Regions from separate parts of the Pantoea stewartii genome, predicted to be linked through region 3. Evidence: predicted binding sites of a transcription regulator. Region 3 holds the regulator's gene; each other region holds the start of a gene.
What was found. The regulator Fur, encoded in region 3, represses iron uptake genes when iron is present. The targets are predictions, from matches to a motif close to ATAATAATGAGAACNACTATCAA.
Positions count from the first base shown of each region.

Region 1: G5574_RS16725 (TonB-dependent siderophore receptor) is a predicted target of Fur. The motif match lies at 3,427-3,449, and genes of this name have one in related genera.
Region 2: exbB (tol-pal system-associated acyl-CoA thioesterase) is a predicted target of Fur. The motif match lies at 4,011-4,033, and genes of this name have one in related genera.

Region 1 covers NZ_CP049115.1:3,540,030-3,547,317, forward strand. Annotated here, with positions in the region: gene G5574_RS16720 (MFS transporter) at 1-1,184, shown strand, start outside; gene G5574_RS16725 (TonB-dependent siderophore receptor) at 1,223-3,340, opposite strand; gene urtE (urea ABC transporter ATP-binding subunit UrtE) at 3,629-4,327, opposite strand; gene urtD (urea ABC transporter ATP-binding protein UrtD) at 4,328-5,119, opposite strand; gene urtC (urea ABC transporter permease subunit UrtC) at 5,112-6,188, opposite strand; gene urtB (urea ABC transporter permease subunit UrtB) at 6,188-7,288, opposite strand, start outside.
Region 2 covers NZ_CP049115.1:2,153,293-2,160,580, forward strand. Annotated here, with positions in the region: gene G5574_RS10150 (fimbria/pilus outer membrane usher protein) at 1-168, shown strand, start outside; gene G5574_RS10155 (Csu type fimbrial protein) at 165-1,139, shown strand; gene tcuC (MFS transporter) at 1,136-2,458, opposite strand; gene G5574_RS23880 (hypothetical protein) at 2,511-2,645, shown strand; gene exbD (TonB system transport protein ExbD) at 2,774-3,196, opposite strand; gene exbB (tol-pal system-associated acyl-CoA thioesterase) at 3,202-3,927, opposite strand; gene G5574_RS10175 (hypothetical protein) at 4,623-5,138, shown strand; gene G5574_RS10180 (MFS transporter) at 5,154-6,530, opposite strand; gene G5574_RS10185 (bifunctional sugar phosphate isomerase/epimerase/4-hydroxyphenylpyruvate dioxygenase family protein) at 6,810-7,288, opposite strand, start outside.
Region 3 covers NZ_CP049115.1:4,076,263-4,083,550, reverse strand. Annotated here, with positions in the region: gene pgm (phosphoglucomutase (alpha-D-glucose-1,6-bisphosphate-dependent)) at 1-166, opposite strand, end outside; gene seqA (replication initiation negative regulator SeqA) at 192-743, opposite strand; gene ybfF (esterase) at 994-1,758, shown strand; gene ybfE (LexA regulated protein) at 1,922-2,197, shown strand; gene fldA (flavodoxin FldA) at 2,329-2,859, shown strand; gene G5574_RS19265 (hypothetical protein) at 3,002-3,172, shown strand; gene fur (ferric iron uptake transcriptional regulator) at 3,197-3,640, shown strand; gene G5574_RS19255 (hypothetical protein) at 3,700-4,095, opposite strand; gene glnS (glutamine--tRNA ligase) at 4,328-5,995, opposite strand; gene nagE (N-acetylglucosamine-specific PTS transporter subunit IIBC) at 6,148-7,288, opposite strand, start outside.

The DNA of each region.
Region 1 (7,288 bases), 540 kb from region 3:
TTCCTTTATCGCTGGTGCTGTTTGAGTTTGCCACCTATCTCGCGCATGACATGATTCAGCCCGGCATGCTGCGGGTCACACAGGCGTTTCACGTGGGCCCGGAGTGGGTGGCCACCTCGCTGACCGCCTATCTGATGGGCGGGATGCTGTTACAGTGGCTCCTGGGGCCGCTGTCCGACAAGCTGGGCCGCCGTCCGGTCCTGCTGACCGGTGTTGCGTTTTTTATGCTGACCTGTCTGGCGACGCACTGGGTGCAGGGCATCGGGCCGTTTATCCTGCTGCGCTTTCTGCAGGGCATCAGCCTGTGCTTTATCGGTGCGGTGGGCTATGCCGCCATTCAGGAGGCTTTTGACGAGGCACTCAGCGTAAAGATGATGGCGCTGATGGCGAACGTTGCGCTGCTGGCTCCGCTGGCCGGGCCGCTGGCGGGTACGGCGTTTCTGGCCGTCGCAGACTGGCGCACACTGTTTCTGTTTTTCGCTGCTCTGGCCGCACTGTCGCTCATTGGCCTGGGCCTGTCGATGCCGGAAACCGCAGGTGACAGACGCACCTCCGTATCGCTGCCGTCGCTGGCGGCGGGCTATTATGCGTTGCTAAAAGACCGCCAGGTGATGTGCGGTTCGCTGGCTATTGGCCTGGTGACGATTCCCTGCCTGACATGGGTCGCGCTTTCGCCTGTTATCCTGATTCACGGTCTGGGCCTGAGCCGACTGGATTACGCACTGCTTCAACTGCCGGTCTTTATGGCAATGATTGCCGGGAATCTCACGCTGGGACGACTGGCCAGCCGTCTCTCCGTCGAGCAGCCGTTACGGTTGGGTGCCTGGCCTGTGGTTACAGGGCTTTTGATCGCTGCGCTGAGCACGTTATGGCAGGCGGACAGCTACATTGGGCTCACGGCTGGCCTCAGCCTGTACGGCTTCGGCAGCGGGATGGTCAATGCCGGACTGTACCGACTGACGTTATTTTCCAGTCAGGCAGGGAAGGGCAGCGTGGCAGCGATGCTGGGCATGGTCAGTATGGTGGTCTTTGCTTTTGGGATTGAGGCAGGCAAAGCGGCCTATTTTCATGGCGGTACCGCAGGCTTCAGCCTGTTGAATCTGATCTGTGGTGTGCTGTGGCTGTGGTTAGTACGTGTTTTTCTGCGAGAAAAACAGCGGCGACATTGCGCCGCTGTGGCATAAGCGGTGACAGGCGGCACGGATTGCCGCCCTGGGAGGGATCAGAAATCGTAGCCGACGGTCGCCACCACGGTGCGCTCTGCGCCCCAGTAGCAGAAGCCCGTGCCGTAGCAGGCAGAAACGTAGTCGCGATCGGTCAGGTTATTGGCATTAAGCTGCACAAACGCGCCTTTGAGGCTGCTGTTCCAGGCACCTAAATCAGCGCGGACCGAGGCGTCAAACAGCGTAGCGGAAGGCAGACGTGTGGTGTTCTCATTGTCTGCCCACTGCCGACCAATGTAACGCACGCCAGCACCGACGCTGATTCCCGCATCAAACTGGTATTTCGCCCAGGCAGACGCCATCGAGTCAGGCGTCACGTAAGGCGTGTGGCCGTTATTGCCGTCGATGGAATCTTTGAAGCGCACATGGTTCACCGTCACGCTCGCCAGCGTGCTCAGTCGCGGGGTGAGCTGATTATGCGCTTCCAGTTCGAGGCCCTGAGAGTGCACTTTGCCAGCCGGTTCATAATAGGAGCCCACTACCACGCGGTTACCGACATCATTCTGTGTCAGGTCGTAGATCGCGGCGGAGTAGAGATCGGACGTGCCCACGGGCTGGTACTTAATGCCGGTCTCATACTGCTCCGAGGTCGTTGGCTTCAGCAGGTTGCCATCCCGTCCGGAAAGGGATTGTGGCGTAATCGCCTGGCTATAGCTGACGTAGGGCGAAATCCCGTTATCGAAGGCATACAGCAGCGCCGCCCGGCCACTGACGTGATCATCCTGACGACGATATTGGGTATCGGTGCTGTACTGGCGGTTTTCAGACACGATGCGATCGTAGCGGCCTGAGAGATCCAGATGCCATTTGTCCCATTTCAGCTCATCCTGCAGGTACACGCCGGTTTGATAGTAACGACGCTGTGAATTTGTAAACACGTAAGCCGGATTCACGCCCACGGCCTGACCTGTCAGCGCATTGAGTGAACTGGCTGGGCCGCGGGCATCCCGTAAATCGTTCGTGTACTGATGGTATTCCGCACCCAGCACCACCTTGTGATCCACCGGACCGGTATCAAAGTCGGCTTCCAGCTGGTTATCAATCGCGTACGCCTGCAGCGACGAACGCGAGCCGGAATAGTAGCGATTGAGCAGTTCTGACTGCGGTGATGCCCAGCCAATCTGATAAACCTGATCCAGATCGACATTGGAATGGGAGTAGCTGGCATTCGAGCGAAACGCCCAGGTTTCATTAAAGCGGTGAGCGAATTCCGCGCTGTAAATCTGCTCCCGCCGCTTAAACTGATCCAGCGCGCTGTCGCCATCATAGAAACCGGTGCTGAGCTTACGCCCGTTATGTTCGGTGATGCTGCCGTCCCCTGGCACGGCACTGTGATAGCCGCCGGACGGATCTTTTTGCAGATAAGCGCGCAGCAGGAGTGACGTATCCTCATCAGGTTGCCACAGCAGTGAAGGCGAAATCGCATATTTTTCTTCGCGTGTGTGATCGTACTGCGTATCACTGTTGCGTGTTATGCCGGTCAGACGAAACGCCCACTGATCGTTGATGGCATTGGTGTAATCAAACGCAGCGCTGTTGGTGTTATGGTTGCCGGTAGACAAACGGAAATGTCCCTCAGGCGCATACTGCGGACGTCTGGAGCTTTCCATCACTAAGCCACCCGGCACCGTCTGTCCATACAGGGCAGAAGAAGGACCTTTGATCACATCAATACGGTCGAGGAACCAGGGATCGACCTGCAGCACGTTATAGCTGCCGGGATCGCTCATCAGGCGCAGACCGTCCAGGAAAATGTTATCGACATCGCCGCCGTGGAAGCCGCGCAGAGAGACCGTGTCGTAGCGGGTGGCTGCGCCAGCGAAGTTCGTGAAGGCACCGGCGGTGTAGTTAAGCGCCTGATTCACATCCATTGCGCCCTGATCGGCCATTTGCTGGCGCGTCACGACCGAAACGGACTGACCGGTGGTGATCAAAGGACGATCGGTTTTGGTTGCCCCTTTACTGACGGTCGCCGTGTAGCCTTCAGTGGGCGTGGTCGATGTTTCTTCCGGCTTTGCTGTCACCACCAGCGTATCGGCGGCAAAGGAGACCGCAGGGGCGGCAATGGCGATGGAACACAGTAGCGCTAACCGTTTCGGGCCAAAAGGCATTCTCATTGTTTATCCCTTACAAAGGCAAATACAACGCGCCCGGCAGAAGAAAGGCGCAGAAAGTCATGTGACAAAGGTGTTATGCACATTGAATGCAAATGAGAATTATTATACTTACTGTTATTTATTACAAGATGTCTTGTGCGTTATTACACAAGAATTTAACGACGGAAAAGAAACGGGCCGGTCACGGATGCGTACCGTGGGCGTGCATGGCTCAGGTGGGAAGAAAGCGCAGGGTGCCGCGATCCAGGCAGGTCAGCCTGCGCGCCGACCTGCCTGACAGGAGGAGAATCAGATGGCGACCAGGCTCCGCACGTTATCCGTTTCCATCTCTTCACCGCGCCCGCGCTGGATAATTTCACCGCGCGACATGACCAGATAGCGGTCGGCCAGGTCCGCGGCAAAATCATAAAACTGCTCGACCAGCAGAATCGCCATGTCGCCGCGCTGTGCCAGTTGGCGGATCACCAGGCCAATCTCTTTGATCACTGAAGGCTGAATCCCTTCGGTAGGCTCGTCGAGGATCAGCAACTGTGGACGGCTGGCCAGCGCCCGGCCAATGGCCAACTGCTGTTGCTGGCCGCCGGACAGATCGCCGCCCCGGCGGGATTTCATATCGAACAATACCGGAAACAGCTGGTAAATCTCTTCAGGCACCTGCTTTGCCTGCGAGGATGAGAAGCGTGACAGGCCCATCAGCAGATTCTCTTCAACCGTCAGACGCGGAAAAATCTCCCGCCCCTGCGGCACGTAAGCCATGCCGGCCTGCACGCGCTGGTGGGGCTTTCGCCCGTTGATGATATTGTCCTGCCAGCGCACCTCGCCCGATTTAGCCGGTATTAAGCCCATCAGGCATTTCAGCAGCGTGGTTTTCCCCACACCGTTGCGGCCGAGCAGGCAGGTGACTTCACCCTGTTTAACCTCAAAAGACAGGCCACGCAGAATGTGGCTGCCGCCATAATACTGATGCAGTTCAGATACCTGTAACATTTAGCGCCCCAAATAAACGTCAATGACCTGCTCGTTGGCCTGTACCTCGCGCAGGGAACCTTCTGCCAGTACGGCTCCCTGATGCAAAACGGTGACGTGATCGGCAATGGTTTCCACGAAGCCCATATCGTGCTCAACCACCATAAGTGAATGCTTGCCCGCCAGACTGCGAAACAGTTCTGCGGTGTAGTCAGTTTCCGCATCGGTCATGCCCGCAGCGGGCTCATCAAGCAGCAGCAGGTGCGGTTCCTGCACCAGCAGCATGCCGATTTCAAGAAATTGCTTTTGGCCATGCGACAGCAGACCTGCCGGTCGCTGGCGGGCGGCGCTAAGCCGCAGCAGCGTCAGGATCTCATCGATCCGATCCCGTTGCGCGCTGTCAAGGCGCGCACGCAGGCTGGCCCAGACGGTTTTGGTGGTTTTCAGGGCAATCTCCAGATTCTCAAATACCGTCAGCGCTTCAAACACTGTCGGCTTCTGAAACTTGCGCCCAATTCCGTTTCGGGCAATCTCGACCGGCGACAGGGCGATGAGGTTTTTATCCTGATCGTAAATGACCTGCCCTGTGTCGGGACGCGTTTTGCCGGTAATAACGTCCATCAGCGTGGTTTTACCTGCGCCATTAGGACCAATGATGCAGCGCAGTTCACCGACACCAATCTGCAAAGAAAGATTGTTAAGCGCACGAAACCCCTCAAAGGTTACGGTGATGTTAGCCAACTGCAGGACCGGATCGCGCCGGGCACGATAACGATCGGCTGGCAGGGTTTGGGTGAACAGGGTCTCAGTCATCTTTTCTCCGGCGCAGTAAACCCATCACGCCACGCGGCAGAAACAGCGTGACCAAAATAAACATCATCCCCAGGAAAAACAGCCAGTACTCCGGAAAAGCCACGGTGAAGACGCTCTTCGCGCCGTTGACGATGGCGGCCCCGAGCAGCGGACCGATAAGCGTACCGCGCCCGCCAAGTGCGACCCAGATAGCGGCTTCAATGGAGTTGGTCGGGGACATTTCACTGGGGTTAATAATGCCAACCTGGGGCACATAGAGCGCGCCTGCCAGGCCACATAACATGGCCGAGAGGGTCCAGACGAACAGCTTAAAACCCCGGGGATCGTAACCGCAGAACATCAGGCGGTTTTCGGCATCCCGAACAGCGGTCAGCACCCGGCCAAATTTACTGCGGGCCAGCGCGAAGCCCAGCACCAGGCTTGCTAACAGCAGCATGACGGTAGCAATAAACAAGCCGATGCGCGTGTTGGTTGAGGTCACACTAAAGCCCAGCAGGGTCGTAAAACCGGTAAAGCCGTTGTTACCGCCAAAACCGGTTTCGTTGCGAAAGAACAGCAGCATGCCGGCATAGGTCAGCGCCTGGGTCATGATTGAGAAATACACGCCTTTGATTTTCGAGCGGAAGGCAAAGAAACCAAACACCAGCGCCAGCAGGCCCGGCACGAGGACAATCAGACACAGCGCCCAGGCGAAATGCTGCGTGCCTGCCCAAAACCACGGCAGCCGATCCCAGGACAGGAAGGTCATAAACGCGGGCAGGCTGTCCCCGGAGGCCTGGCGCATCAGGTACATGCCCATCGCATAGCCGCCCAGCGCAAAAAACAGGCCATGCCCCAGAGAAAGTAAGCCCGCATAACCCCACACCAGATCCAGCGCCACCGCGACCACGGCGTAGCACAGAATTTTACCGACCAGCGTTAAGGTATAGGTGGAGATCGCCAGCGGATGCGAGGCGGGCAGCAGTGCCAGGAACGGCATGATCAGCAGCAGCAGCGTAACGACTGCGCCAATGCCCAGCGTCAGGCGCGGTGCCTGACGCGTCAGACGTAAGGTGAGAGGTTGCGTCATCAGTCAGTCACCCTTCCTTTCACGGCAAACAGTCCCTGCGGACGTTTTTGAATAAACAGCACGATCAACACCAGAATAAGGATTTTCCCCAATACGGCCCCCATCTGCGGCTCCAGCACTTTGTTGAGAATGCCCAGTCCCAGTGCGGCGACCACGGTTCCGGCAAGCTGGCCGACGCCGCCCAGCACCACCACCAGGAAAGAATCGATGATGTAGCCCTGGCCCAGTTCTGGTCCGACATTGCCTAACTGCGACAGGGCGACGCCGCCCAGCCCCGCGATACCGGAACCCAGACCAAATGCCAGCATGTCCACGCGGCCCGTCGGCACGCCACAGCAGTCGGCCATGGCCCGGTTTTGGGTGACGGCGCGCACGTTCATCCCCAGCCGTGTGCGGTTGAGAAGCAGCCAGGTTAGTATCAGCACAAACACCACGAACAGGATCACTGCAATGCGGTTCCAGGGCAGAACCAGATTGGGCAGCACCTGCAATCCGCCCGACAGCCAGGCGGGATTGGCGACCTCCAGGTTCTGCGCACCAAACAGCATACGCACCAGCTGAATCAGCATCAGGCTGATGCCCCAGGTCGCGAGCAGGGTTTCCAGCGGGCGGCCATACAAATGGCGAATGATGGTGCGCTCCAGCGCCATTCCAATGGCTGCCGTCATCAGAAACGCGACCGGCAGCGCCAGCAGCGGATACCAGGCGATATACTGCGGTGCAAACTGCTGAAACAGGTTTTGTACCAGCCAGGTGGCGTACGCGCCCAGCATCAGCATTTCACCGTGCGCCATATTGATCACTCCCAGCAGACCGTAGGTGATGGCCAGGCCCAGTGCGGCCAGCAGCAGGATCGATCCCAGCGAGAGCCCGCTGAATGCCTGTCCCAGCAGATCGCCCCACATCAGGCGACTTTTCATCTGCTTCAGGCTGTCTGCCGCTGCCTCGCGTACCGTTTCATCGGGCTCGGCTGCGGGCTGCGTCAGGCGCTGCAGGCTGGCCTGAGTATTAGGATCGCTGGATTCGCCCAGCAGTTTGACCGCTCTAAGCCGCACTATCGGCTGCGGGCTGGTCAGCTGCAGACTGGCCGCCGTCATGGC
Region 2 (7,288 bases), 1.9 Mb from region 3:
CGCGTGATCGCCCCTGATGGTCGCGCCTGCGAAACGATCCTGACGTTGCCTGGCGGTCAGCCGCAGGCACTCAAAACGTATGGCCCGCTTACCTGCCCGTTGCCGCCGCTCCCCAGAGGCGCATCCGTGCCTAATCCCGATAACGCCACTGCCGGAATCACCCCATGAAAACGCTAATGTTGCTGCTTTGCCTGCTGCTGTTACCCTCGCTGAGTTACGCCGCCTGTGCCCTGCCCGCCTCCAGCGCCAGCTTTGGCAGTGTGACCACCTTTGTGGCTAACACCACGGTCAGTAGCACCTCGACCAATGCTGACGTCAACTGCGGGGCCGGCAGCGCGCTGTCGCTGCTGAGCAATAACCAGATCACCTTTCAGCTGACCAGCGCCAGCAACGCCAATGGGACGCGCGGCATCCTCAAACGGAGCGGCGATACCGGCAGCGACAACATTCCGGTGCGGTTATGTACCGACAGCGCCTGTGCCAGTGAGCTCACCATTGGCGGACCTGCGTTTGTCTACAACTCCGCCACCTTAATCAACCTGGCGGGATTGCTGGGTAGTCTCAACTTTGCCATTCCGGTCTATTTGCGCACCCTCACCGGGCAAACCGTGGCCGCCGGGACCTACACGGTGACGCTGAATATGACGGTCACCTACAACATCTGTACCAGCGTTTCGGCTGTTGGCCTGTGTCTCACACCGCAAACCGGCAGCGGCGTCATTCCCATTACTGTTACCGTGGTGCTCAGCAACGACTGTACCGCCATCACCGCGCCCAATATCAGCTTTGGCAGCGCACCGCTGGTCGCCAGTTTTGGCAGCGTGTCACAAACCATCAATGTCCTGTGCAGTAAAGGCAGCACCTATACAGTGGGGTTAAGCAACGGCAATAACGCGGTAAGCAGCGTACGTAATATGGCGAGTGGGACGAACCAACTGAGTTACGAGATTTATAAAGGAACGACCAGTAATCGCTGGGGACCGAGTGGCACGGAACGGGTAAGCAGCACGGCGGCGGATACCGTCAGTACCGATGGGCTGACGCGCAGCTACAACTACACTGCGCGTGTCCTCACCACCCAAAATACGCCGCCTGCAGGGAATTATACCGACAGCGTCGTGGTGGATATCGCGTTTTAGAGCGGCGCGCTGACGGGGGTTCCGCTATGCCGGGCGCGATACTGTTTCACCATGCGGCCAATCAGTAATGTCCCGATTAATCCACAAATGGCCGCAAAGGTCAGCCACGCGCCGGGCATCGCCTTATCGCCGCTGGCGTGGATCAGATAGCTGGAAACGGCGGGCGTGAAGCCACCGAACAGCGCCGTGGCCAGGCTGTAAGCCAGCGAGAAACCGGCGGCACGCACCTCGGCGGGCATAATTTCTGCCAGATAAACCACCATCGCGCCGTTGTAGCTGGCGTAGAGGAAGGAGAGCCAGAGCTCCGCCGCCAGCAGGTGGCCGAAGCTCGGCGCGCCAACCATCCAGTGCAGCACAGGCCAGGCGGTGGCAATCATCAATACCGTAAACGTCAGCAGCAGCGGACGACGACCTACGCGGTCAGACAGCGCGCCCATCACCGGGAGCCAGAACAGGTTGGAAATCCCCACAAACAGCGTCACCATAAAGGCCTGTTTGTCACTCATCATTAATACGGTCTTGCCGAAGGTTGGCGTGAACGCGGTGATCATGTAAAACATCACCGTGGTGGTCACCACCATCAGCATACCGGCCAGCACCAGTGCCCAGTTGCTGGCGACGGAACGCATAATGTCGGTCATTGATGGATGGTGTTTACGCTGACTAAAGGCTTCGGTCTCTTCCAGCATGCGACGAATATAGAACAGGAAAGGGACGATCAGGCAGCCCACGACAAACGGAATACGCCAGCCCCATTCGGTCACCTCATCATGTGAGAGCAGATGATTCAGCCCCAGCCCCAGCAGAGCCGCGAAGATCACCGCGATTTGCTGGCTACCGGACTGCCAGCTGACAAAGAACCCTTTACGCCCTTTCGGTGCCACTTCGGCCAGATAAACCGAAACGCCGCCCAGTTCTACCCCGGCAGAAAAACCCTGCAATAAGCGACCAAGTAAAATGAGTATCGGTGCGGCAGCACCCAGGGTGGCATAACCCGGTACCAGTGCGATAGTCAGCGTGCCTAACGCCATCAGCCCAAGCGTTAACAGCAGTCCTTTACGACGGCCATGATGGTCAATGTACGCTCCCAGAATAATCGCCCCCAGAGGACGCATCAGAAAGCCGGCACCGAAGGTCATCAGTGTCAGCATTAACGAGGAGAAGGGATCGTCTCCGGGGAAAAAGGTTTTGGAAATGGCCGTGGCGTAGTAGCCAAACACCATAAAATCGTACATTTCAAGGAAGTTACCGCTGGTAACATTGAAAATGGTTCTGGCCGCACCTTTTGGCGGCTTTTGTAAAGTTTCACTTTGGCTCATAACTGCTTCCTTGGTTTTTTATCCCTTTTAGCCTGCCAGAGGTGAGATTAATGTGACCTCCATCACCATTGCACTTTACAAACTCTCTGGTTTAAGTAACAAGAAATTAACAGAAGGGTTACAGCAGCATAACTGCCTGCTCGGCGCAGGATTTGCCAGACAAGATGTGGCAAAAAGTCAGGCATAAAAAAAGCGCGTCGGGCTGAACGCGCTGTCTTACAAAACAAGGGATAAACGGATGAAGGAGAAACAGGCGAAACGCACTCACTGCAAGGCTGTGCAGGACGGGTTTAGCCTGCGCACATCAACGACGCGTTATTTTTTTACCGTTTCCATCCCCATCAGGCCGATCTTGAGATAACCCGCCGTGCGCAGTTCATCCATCACGCTCATCAGGGTTTCATAATCGACCGATTTGTCGGCCTGGAAGAAAATGGTGGTATCTTTGTTGCCTTGCGTCTGCTGCATCAACACGTTGATAAGCGCGTCCTTGTTCACCTGATCGTTACCTACGTAAAGCTGCTTATCGGCTTTAATCGAGAGATAGACCGGTTTTTCCGGACGCGGTTGCGGCGCACTGGTGGACGCGGGCAGATTCACACGCACATCCACCGTTGCCAGGGGCGCAGCCACCATAAAGATAATCAGCAGTACCAGCATCACGTCGATAAACGGCGTGACGTTGATTTCATGCATTTCACCATCGGTTTCTGAGCTGTCGTTAAATCGCATTGCCATAACGCTTACCCCAGACGCAGTTTTTGCGCGGCGGCAGGACGGCTGACCTCAGGCTGAGCCAGGTTTCCCAGGTCGATATCGCGACTTTGCAGCAGCATGACCTGCGCGGCAACGTCGCCTAAGGAGGCTTTGTAATTAGCGATCATACGGGCAAACACGTTATAAATCACAACCGCCGGAATCGCCGCGACTAAACCAATGGCCGTCGCCAGCAGCGCTTCGGCGATACCCGGTGCCACGACCGCCAGGTTAGTCGTCTGGGTTTTGGCAATACCGATAAAGCTGTTCATGATGCCCCAGACGGTACCAAACAGGCCGACGAAGGGCGCCACCGAGCCAATCGTGGCCAGGAAGCCATTCCCGCGCCCCGCATGACGGCAGAATGCCGCAACCCGACGCTCAAGACGAAACGCAGTGCGTTCTTTAATGCCGCCGGTTTCTTCCACGCCTGCGGACAGTTCCAGCTCGTTTTGCGCATCATGTAACAGCACCGCGCTGTGGCTGGCCGCATGGAAGCTCTGGGCCGCGCGCGCGGCATCATTGAGACTGCGGGCTTCGCCTAATGCCAGTTGTTCACGCTTCAGGCGACGTCTGGCGGCGCTCAGCTCAGCGTACTTCCCGAAGAAAATGGCCCAGGTCACGACCGAGGCCAGTAACAGACCGATCATGACAACCTTCACCACAATATCGGCATGCTGATACATGCCCCACACGGAAAGGTCCGCTTGCATTAAATCACTGGCTACCACGCTGCTTCTCCAACTTCATATACAGGATGCGGAATAAGGGCAAATGATAGCAAAAATCAATCGAATTGATAGTGGTTCTCATTAGTATTTACAATCAAATAGCTGGATATCGCTGGAAGAAGGGATAACGCGTAGCCGTATCTGTTGCACCGTGTTGCCTGTATCCGGACAGTATGCAACGCAGCGATGAGGGCGGTCAGAAACTGCCTGGTCGATGGCTGATGCGCATGGAGAGTGAGTTGATCCGCAGCCCGCCCTGCTGAGCACGCTAACCGCAGACGCAGGGAAAGTGTTTTGTGGCGTTTAATAAGCCATCGGGCGTCATAATGGCGCGAGAAAAATAATTTTATCCGGTCCAGCATCAATCTGAATTTTCATTGTCAGATAAGCCAGCATGTAAAACATTGAGGCCGCCAGTCAGGGTTTGCCTGTTGTAAGTGGCCGTTGCGCAAACATAATGAAAACAGCCGATGAGTAACCTCTTTATCGCCAGCCTGATGACGTTTTTTCGTCGAATAAAGCAGCAGGGCCGCTGTGCTTCACATAACAGGATCGCTGCCTGCAATCGCCACGCTGATCGGCAATCCGTCCGGGCCCATCCGGAAGATGCGTCACTGAGTGCCGGCGCGCGCCGGTCCTCTTTGGTATCTGTACCAGGCGCTGAGGACTCGCCACAAATGCCGGGACGCCCAGCCTCTCTCTGGCTGTCGCGCGTCTTCCTGCTTATCTCACTGCTGTTGCCGGGATCGGGCATGGTTTCACCCTGTTCAGGGGCGTGCTATGCCGCGACGAACACCTTGATTACGTTGCACTTCTTCAGGCGCTGCTATGAATCGGGTAAGCCCTCATCCGGTATGGTGAAGTGTTTCAGTCGTCAGCTCCGCACGGTCGCGCTCATTCGCTTTATTCATGCTTCACGCAATGCGGCACCGCCGGGCAAACTGAAGCGTTTTCACTATGCGCATCACGCCGGTAAAAAGTCCGTCCGGCCGCCATTCCGTGCAGACAGCGGGGAAGCGCCAACACCGGTAAGTACGTCAACCTCCCCCCTGTTCCAGCCTGATACCTTACTGCGTCAGCGCCCTGCGCAACCGCTGCCGCCCTGCCTGAGTCAGGCAGACAACGCGGCACAGCAAAATCTGTTTGTGCCGCAACGGGACATGGACGCGGGCTTACTGCCCTGTCTGCATTGACCGCGGCTGGGCAGGTTAATGGATATCCCCCGGGCTGACGCCCCAGCGGGAGACGGTGCCGCTGTCCGCGCGCTGACGCTGCTGATAGCGTCCTTTCGCCGCAATCATTGCCACCGTCAGCAAGGCCGGAATCGCTAATACCGCGAAAATCGTGGTAACGCCCCACCCCAGCGCCAGCATTTCCGCGCCCGCCAGCGCACTCAGGATTGCGCCAACGCGCCCGACGCCGTGCATCCAGCTGGAACCGGTTGCCCGCGCCTCGGTGGGATAAAAGCTGGCCGACAGGGCATTCATTCCGGTGTTCGCGCCACCAATGCAAAAGCCTATCATCAGTGCGCAGCCGCCGAGCAACACCGGATGCGTCATCGACAGCCCCATACAAACAGTAAACAGTCCACCCGCGCCGTAAATCAGCGATAAGGCACGATGCGATTCAATACGATCCATCAGCCAGCCGGAAAACAGAGAACCGCAGGTGCCGCCAGCCTGGAACAGGGCCGTAATAACCGCCGCCTGAACCACGCTAAAGCCGTTGTCTTTAATCAGCATCGGCAGCCAGCTGCCCAGGGTGTAAAACAGAAACAGTGCGGTGAAATAGGCGCCCCACAGCATCAGGCTGCCGAAGCGGTAGGTGTCATTGAGGACGACTTTCACAGGTTGCGCGTGAGCCCGACTGACCGGGGGCAACGCCAGCGTACACTGTTGCAGATCCAGATCCGGGGCCAGTTTCGCCAGGATACGGTGAATTTTTTGGCTGGCCGCGCGCCTGACCACCAGAAAGCAGACCGACTCCGGCAGCGCCCACAGCAGTAACGGCACAAACAGGATCGGCAGGATACCGCCCAGCAACAGCACAGCATGCCAGCCAAAGTGCGGCATCAGCCAGGAGGCGGCGAAACCGCCCAGTGCCGCGCCAAAAGTAAAGCCACAAAAAACGACGGTGATAAGAAAGGCGCGCCGTCTGGCCGGGGCAAACTCCGCCACCAGCGTCCCCACATTCGGCATCGCCGCGCCTAAACCCAGGCCGGTGAGAAAGCGAAACAGGACCATCTGTTCCATATTTTGCGAGAAGGCGGTGATCAGCGTCCACGCGCCAAAAAAGAACACGCTGTTAATGATGACCACTTTTCGGCCCAGCTTATCGGACAGCGGACCCGAGAGCATCGCCCCCAGCGCCAGTCCCACCAGCGCCGCGCTGATAATCAGCCCCAGTTCGCGATTCGTGATCCCCCAGTCTGCTTTCAATTCAGGGGCAATAAACCCCATGATGGCGATATCGAACCCATCAAGCGCGATGATGCAGAAGCCGAACAGCACCACCATCTTTTGCCACATCCCCAGCGGGCGGCTGTCGATTAACGCCCGAACATCAATTGCTTTGCTTTCCGCCACGGTGACTCTCCGGTGAAATAAGTAATGTGCAGTTACTATATGCAGGCGCTGCAGGGCAAGAAATGGCGATAATCGAAATTTTGTGCGTTTATCGCGCAACCTGCGCCCGTGCGGGCAGCTGAAATGCGTTAATGGCTTGTTAAAAATAAGGAATTTTCTGGAAAGTCTGTCTGGACTGTCCGGTGAGGATTGTGAGCGTGATCGGCGTGATGTCAGCAAAGGGAAAGAGAGAAAACGCGGGATTGGGGTAACGGGGCCAGTCAGCCTGGCCCCTGTGAATTACCGCATGGCGGTCAGCCGTACCGGCGCGTTTGCCGCACCGAAGCCGTGATAGCGACGCCGCCGCTCCAGTAATTCAAAGAAAAAGCGCCCTTTTTCATAGGGTTCCGTATAGACGTGAAGCAGCTCTCCGCCCTGTTCATCGCGATCATACATCACGTCAAAGCGCTGTAACTGCGCCAGAAAATCCGGGTCGAGGTCAAAGCGCGCCAGCAGATCCTGATAATAGTTAGCGGGGATGCGCAAAGTTTTCAGGCCGCGTTCGCGGGCGGCTTTTACTGCGCTGAACAGATCGTCGCAACCAAACGCCACGTGCTGTAATCCCGCCCCCTGGTAGGTCGTCAACGCACGGGCGATCTGCGTTTCCCGGCTGACCGACATATTCAACGGCAGACGGATAGCATCATTCGGGCTGCGTAAAACGCGGCTGCGCACCAGCCCAAGCGGATCAGGCAGTTCCCATTCGGTATCCTGAACAA
Region 3 (7,288 bases):
AGCTGTGACGTCCTGCGCTACCGCGATGGCCTGATGTGCCAAATTTCACCGCATGTTCTGGATTCGCCACATCGGGCTGCAGGACATAATATTGTGAAGTTAATTGTGCAACGTTAATCAAATCGCTCTGCTGGGCAGGCTGCCCGGCACGGGGGTGATTGGCCATTGGCGCTTCTCCCTGACGCTTCAGTTTAAATGGTGCCGCAAACTTTCTCAGCCAGTTCCGATGGGAACTGCATCGACAGCATAATGTGTTCGATCATGCTGCGTTTACGACCGGTATTGGTATTCGTAATGACCCAGTACGGCGTACCGGGCACATGCTTCGGCTTGGTATGGGTGCCGCTTTGCAGCAGCGTGTGCTCATCGCCTGCAAAATAGATGCGCGTACGGCCCTGCATGGAGGTGGTCGCCTCAGCAAACGCGGCCGTATCCAGACGATAGAGCGTTGACAAGATTAGCATAAAGCGATTTACCGCCCGCTTCTGCTCTGCATATTCATCAGAAAGCAGCAACTCGCGCACTGCACGAACACGATCCTGAGGGCGTGACTCATTCCCTGCCGACTGTGCCGTTTTAGACGGCTGCGAGGCGGCAACAGGCTGTGTTTCGGTCGCGGTGGCTGTCTGACCCGCAGTAAACTTCAGCATACGGCGCAGAATATCGGATGCGCTTTCGCCAATATGTTGCGTGTGGCTGGCAATATAACGGTAGAGCTCTTCGTCAACTTCGATCGTTTTCATCTTATTCCGTACGGTTTTGACTCACGACAGAACCCGCGATTTTCTGAAAATCCAGAGGTAAACACCGGGGTTTCAGGCCGTGTGCAGGTTCTAACATGAAGATTATAAAGTTAAATTCAGACAGGCTGATAGCATTCAAACGGTTTAGGGGCAAAAGTCAGAATATGTCCTAATGCCACCGGAAGCAGCGCACCTGAAAAGGTGAAACCATGATAACCTAAGCGCAGGTCTCACACTTAAGAACTTTGCTATGATTTTGAATGCCCGTCTGCAAACTGAACAATCTTCTGCTGATTCCACACCCGTTCTGCTCATTCACGGTTTGTTTGGCAGTCTTGATAACCTCGGCGTTCTGGCGCGCGGTCTGAAAGATGACCATCCGCTTATCCAGGTTGATGTGCGTAATCATGGCTTATCTCCGCGCGCTGACGAGATGACCTATCAGGTTATGGCCCAGGATATGCTGGACACGCTTGATGCGCAGGGCATTGCGCGCCTTTCCGTCATTGGTCACTCCATGGGCGGTAAAATTGCCATGACGATGAGCGCCCTGGCCCCTGAGCGGATAGAACAGATGGTGATGATCGACATTGCGCCCGTCGACTATCAGACGCGCCGCCACGACGAAATTTTTGCCGCGATCCGAGCCGTCACCGACGCGGGCGTGACGCTGCGCAGTGAGGCGGCCGAAATTATGCGTCAGCATCTTAATGAAGAAGGTGTGATTCAGTTTATCCTGAAATCGTTCAGTAGCGGTGAATGGCGCTTTAACGTTCCAGCGCTCTGGGACAACTATGCGCATATCACCGGCTGGGAAACGGTGCCCGCGTGGCCGCACCCGGCGTTGTTCATTCGCGGTGGTGACTCCCCTTATCTGGACAATCAGTACCGTGACGCGATACTGCAACAGTTTCCCGCCGCGCAGGCGCACGTGATTGGCGGTGCAGGTCACTGGGTCCACGCCGAAAAACCTGATGCTGTTTTACGCAGCATTCGCCGGTTTTTTGCACGATAAACCCGCTTAACTGGCTGTAAAAGTTTAGGATTGGCGTCCATGGTTAGCCTGGAGTATGATGGCGCGCTAAATTTTTGCCGTGGGCGCGTATCCACGGTAAAAGCCAGTAATTTAATCTGCGCAGCGGCACGATCCGTTTGCGCCCATTCAGTTGTACTAAGCCATGGCAAAAGAAAACACTGACCGCACGACGCTCGATCTGTTCGCTAACGAGCGTCGCCCTGGTCGCCCTAAAACCAGTCCGCTTACGCGTGATGAACAACTGCGTATCAATAAACGCAATCAACTGAAACGTGACAAAGGGCGCGGGCTTCGCCGTGTCGAACTCAAAATGAACAGCCAGGCGGTAGAAGCGCTTAATACGCTGGCTGAACAGCGTAATCTCAGCCGCAGTGAATTAATTGAACAAATGCTGCTGGCGCAACTCAAACTGGACTAACGCACGTAAACCGCACACAGAAACAAATGTCGTGGCTTTACAAGTTCCGCCCTTTTGCGTGGTCTGCTATCATTTGCTGAATATGCTCAGGCATTCATTCTATCATCAGGATTTAAGAGGTTATTTTACCCATGGCAATCGTAGGCATCTTCTTTGGCAGCGATACCGGTAACACCGAAAACATTGCAAAAATGATCCAGAAACAACTGGGCAAAGACGTTGCAGAGGTTCACGACATCGCGAAAAGCACTAAAGAAGATCTGGAAGCCTTTGACATCCTGCTGCTGGGTATTCCGACCTGGTACTATGGTGAAGCACAGTGCGACTGGGATGACTTTTTCCCGACGCTGGAAGAGATCGACTTCAACGGTAAGCTGGTGGCGCTGTTCGGTTGTGGCGATCAGGAAGACTACGCCGAGTACTTCTGTGACGCGATGGGCACCATTCGTGACATCATCGAACCTAACGGTGCCATTATCGTGGGCCACTGGCCAACCGAGGGCTACCACTTCGAGGCCTCAAAAGGTCTGGCAGACGATAACCACTTCCTGGGCCTGGCGATTGATGAAGATCGCCAGCCAGAACTGACGAACGAACGCGTCGACAAGTGGGTTAAGCAGATCTTCGATGAACTGCAACTCAAAGAAATTATCGAAGCCTGATAGCCATGAGCGCAGTGTGGGCGCTGGTCCACACTGCATCAATGGCTTTTCCTATAAAAATAATAGCTACATTTTTGTAACTTTCCGCATTTAGTCTGTAGAATACCCGCATCGATCATCTGCTTATTTCCCTGGAATTGAGATGACACAACGCGAAATGGTAGCCAGCCCGCCCTCCATGCTTTGTACCGCGAACATCGCCACGGTTTCATCGCAGGCAGCATCGGTTTTCATTTCAGCGCATCAGTTCTATAATGAGACGCAAATGAGAATGGCGGTCGATCGACATACAGGCTACATGCCACAAGAGTGACCAAAGTAACAGGACAATATCCGCATGACTGACAACAACACCGCATTAAAGAAGGCTGGCCTGAAAGTCACCCTGCCCAGACTCAAAATTCTGGAAGTGCTTCAGGAACCTGCATGCCATCACGTCAGCGCGGAAGATCTGTATAAACGCCTGATTGATATGGGCGAAGAGATTGGACTGGCCACGGTTTACCGTGTACTGAACCAGTTCGACGATGCCGGCATTGTGACCCGCCACAACTTTGAAGGCGGTAAATCGGTGTTTGAGCTGACGCAGCAGCACCATCACGATCACCTGATCTGTCTGGATTGCGGTAAAGTCATTGAATTTAGTGATGAGTCTATTGAAACGCGTCAGCGTGATATCGCGACCCGTCACGGTATTAAGCTCACCAACCACAGCCTGTACCTGTATGGTCACTGTGCCCTGGGCGATTGCCGCGAAGACGAAACACTGCACGACAAGTAACGTTTGTCAGACGGTAAAGAAAAAGCCGATGCCTGCATCGGCTTTTTTGTGCCTGTCAGTCACGCCACCAGCGTTTCCTGCAGGTAGCGCCAGCGGGGCACCGAGGTGGAGCAGTCCAGAATCGCAACGGAAATGCGGCTTTTATTTTCCCCATTCATCATCTGCACTTCCCGATACTGAATGGTGACCTCGTTAGCGTGCTCTGACAGGATCACATGTTCGCTGGTCGCGATGCGCATCCCTTCCCGTGCGCCCTGTAAGCGGCGAAAGAGTTCTTCAACCTCATTGAGGTTCAGCATCTTGCCCTGTGGCGTGACCATCTGGAAGTCAGGATGAAAATGAGAAAGCAGCAGATGAAAGCTGTCACCACTGTCACGGCTGTGGTTAAAAATATGTTCAATGAGTTGATGTAAGACGACAACGCTGTGTTTGGCTTCCTGTGCGAAAACTGTCATTTTTTTCCTTTTTAACCCGCAAACAAAGACTACAGAGGGTTAGCGTACCTGAAAAAAAATAATTCACACCGGGAAAGTTATTAAAAAAATTAAACTGAGAGCGATTCCACAGAAGTAAAATTAATCGAATTAAACGGGTTCAGGACAAATGTCGGCGCTAAAAAAAATCCACCCAATAAAAAAGGGCGATTGCTCGCCCTTTACCGATCATCTGATGACCATGCGGCGTAAATTATTCGCCGTTTTTCGCCCAGGTATCGCGCAGACCAACAGTACGGTTAAACACTAACTGCGACGGTGTTGAATACACACTGTCAGCGCAGAAATAGCCTTCACGTTCGAACTGATAAGGCGCACTGGCTTCTGCGTCACGCAGACCGGGTTCAACGAACCCGTGTTTAATCGCCAACGAATCCGGATTGATTGTCGTCAGAAAATCATCCGCCGCACCCGGATTCGGGACGCTGAACAGACGGTCATACAGACGGAATTCTGCCGGTAGCGCATGTTCAGCAGAGACCCAGTGGATAACCCCTTTGACTTTACGACCATCAGCGGGATCTTTGCTCAGCGTATCGACGTCACAGGTGCAGTAGATGCAGGTGATATTGCCTTCTTCATCTTTCGCGGTCCGTTCCGCACGGATGACATAGGCATTACGCAGACGCACTTCTTTACCCAGCACCAGGCGCTTATATTGCTTATTCGCCTCTTCGCGGAAGTCGGCACGATCGATCCAGATCTCGCGGCTAAAGGGAACATCGCGTGTGCCCATTTCCGGTTTGTTAGGATGATTTGGCATGCTGAGCACTTCATTGTGCCCGGCAGGCAGGTTTTCCAGCACAATTTTCACCGGATCCAGCACCGCCATCGCCCGCGGCGCATTTTCGTTAAGATCGTCGCGGATACAGGATTCCAGCGAAGCCATTTCAACGATGTTGTCCTGCTTCGTGATACCAATGCGGCGGCAGAACTCACGAATGGAGGCCGCGGTGTAACCACGACGACGCAAACCCGACACGGTTAACATGCGCGGATCGTCCCAGCCTTCAACATGCTTCTCGCTGACCAACTGCGTCAGTTTGCGTTTTGACATCACCGCATACTCCAGATTCAGGCGCGAAAACTCATACTGACGCGGATGAACAGGAATAGTAATGTTATCCAGCACCCAGTCATACAGGCGGCGGTTGTCCTGGAATTCCAGCGTGCAAAGGGAGTGCGTAATGCCTTCCAGCGCATCCGAAATGCAGTGAGTAAAGTCGTACATCGGGTAGATGCACCACTTATTGCCGGTTTGATGATGCTCGGCAAACTTGATGCGGTACAGCACCGGATCGCGCATGACGATAAAGCTGGAAGCCATGTCGATTTTCGCGCGCAGACAGGCTTTGCCCTCTGCGAACTCGCCATTGCGCATTTTTTCAAACAGCGCGAGGTTCTCTTCCACACTGCGGTCGCGGTAAGGGCTGTTTTTACCCGGTGCCGTTAAGGTACCGCGGTATTCACGAATTTCGTCTGGCGTCAGTTCATCAACGTAGGCCAGGCCTTTGTTGATCAGTTCAACGGCATAGTGATAAAGCTGGTCGAAATAGTCAGATGAATAACGAACCTCGCCGCTCCAGGTAAAACCCAGCCACTGCACGTCACGCTTAATGGATTCGACGAACTCCATATCTTCTTTGACCGGATTGGTATCGTCAAAACGCAGATTGCACTCGCCCTGATAATCTTGTGCAATACCGAAATTCAGGCAGATTGATTTAGCATGGCCGATATGCAGATAACCATTTGGCTCTGGCGGAAAACGGGTATGCACACTGCTGTGCTTACCGCTCGCCAAATCCTCGTCAATAATCTGACGAATAAAGTTCGTTGGGCGGGCTTCAGCCTCACTCATCTCAAAATCCTCAACGCATAGAATGGGTGGTTTATACCACGTAATATCCGGGTATGATCCACAAAGCGTTGCAGAGAAACAACCGTTTGTTGGGCGATTAAAATAAAAAAAGGCAGGAATCGCTTCCTGCCTTTTGTTGAGGATACAGGGAATTAGCCTTTTACTTCATACAGCGGGGTTTCACCGGCGATGACCTGGCCCTGCGTCAGCAGCGTTAAACCGGCGAAGTCTTCAATATTGCTCACCACCACCGGACTGATCATTGAGCGGGCATGGGCGTTAAGATAGTCCAGATCCATCTCCAGCACCGGCTGGCCTGCTGTGACCTGTGCACCCTCTTCCACTAAACGGGTAAAGCCCTGACCGTCCAGCGCCACGGTATCCAGCCCCATGTGCACGACGATCTCTACCCCGTTTTCACTTTCCAGACAGAAAGCATGGTTCGTGTTGAAAATTTTCACCACCGTACCGGCTACAGGCGCAACGACGCGCTTGTCGCTCGGCTTAATCGCCACGCCATCACCCACGGCTTTACTGGCGAAAGCCTCATCCGGCACCGCATCCAGTGCGATAACCTCACCGCTCACCGGGGCCACCAGCGTTGCGATAACGCGTTTTTCACTGTTCAGGACGGCCTGGGGTTTGGCCTCGTTAGCGGGGGCTGGCGCACTGCCACTGCTGGCTGCGCCAGCAACCGGGCCTTTCACCAGCACTTTTTTCATGGCCGTGGCGATACTTTCCGCCTGGGTACCCACGATAATCTGGACACTTTGCTTGTTGAGGCGAATCACACCCGACGCACCCAGCCGTTTTGCCACACCTTCGTTAACCTGGCCCGCATCTTTCACGTTCAGACGTAAACGGGTAATACAGGCATCAATGGCGGTAAGGTTGTCTGAACCGCCCACCGCGCCGATGTAGCGGCGTGCCAGTGATTCCGTGGCGCTTTCACCATTATCAGTGGTATCAACGTTCACGTCATAACCGTCCGCTTCATCCCCCGCTACCGCCAGTTCACGACCTGGGGTCATCAGGTTGAATTTTTTGATGGTAAAGCGGAAGACCAGATAATAAATCACGAAGAACACCAGGCCCTGCGGAATCAGCATGTACCATTGCGTCGCCAGGGGATTACGGGTAGAGAGCACCATATCCACTAATCCCGCACTGAAGCCAAAGCCGGCAATCCAGTGCATGCTGGCAGCGATAAAGACCGAGATGCCGGTCAGTACAGCATGGATGACATACAGTACCGGTGCCACGAACATAAAGGAGAATTCCAGCGGTTCGGTG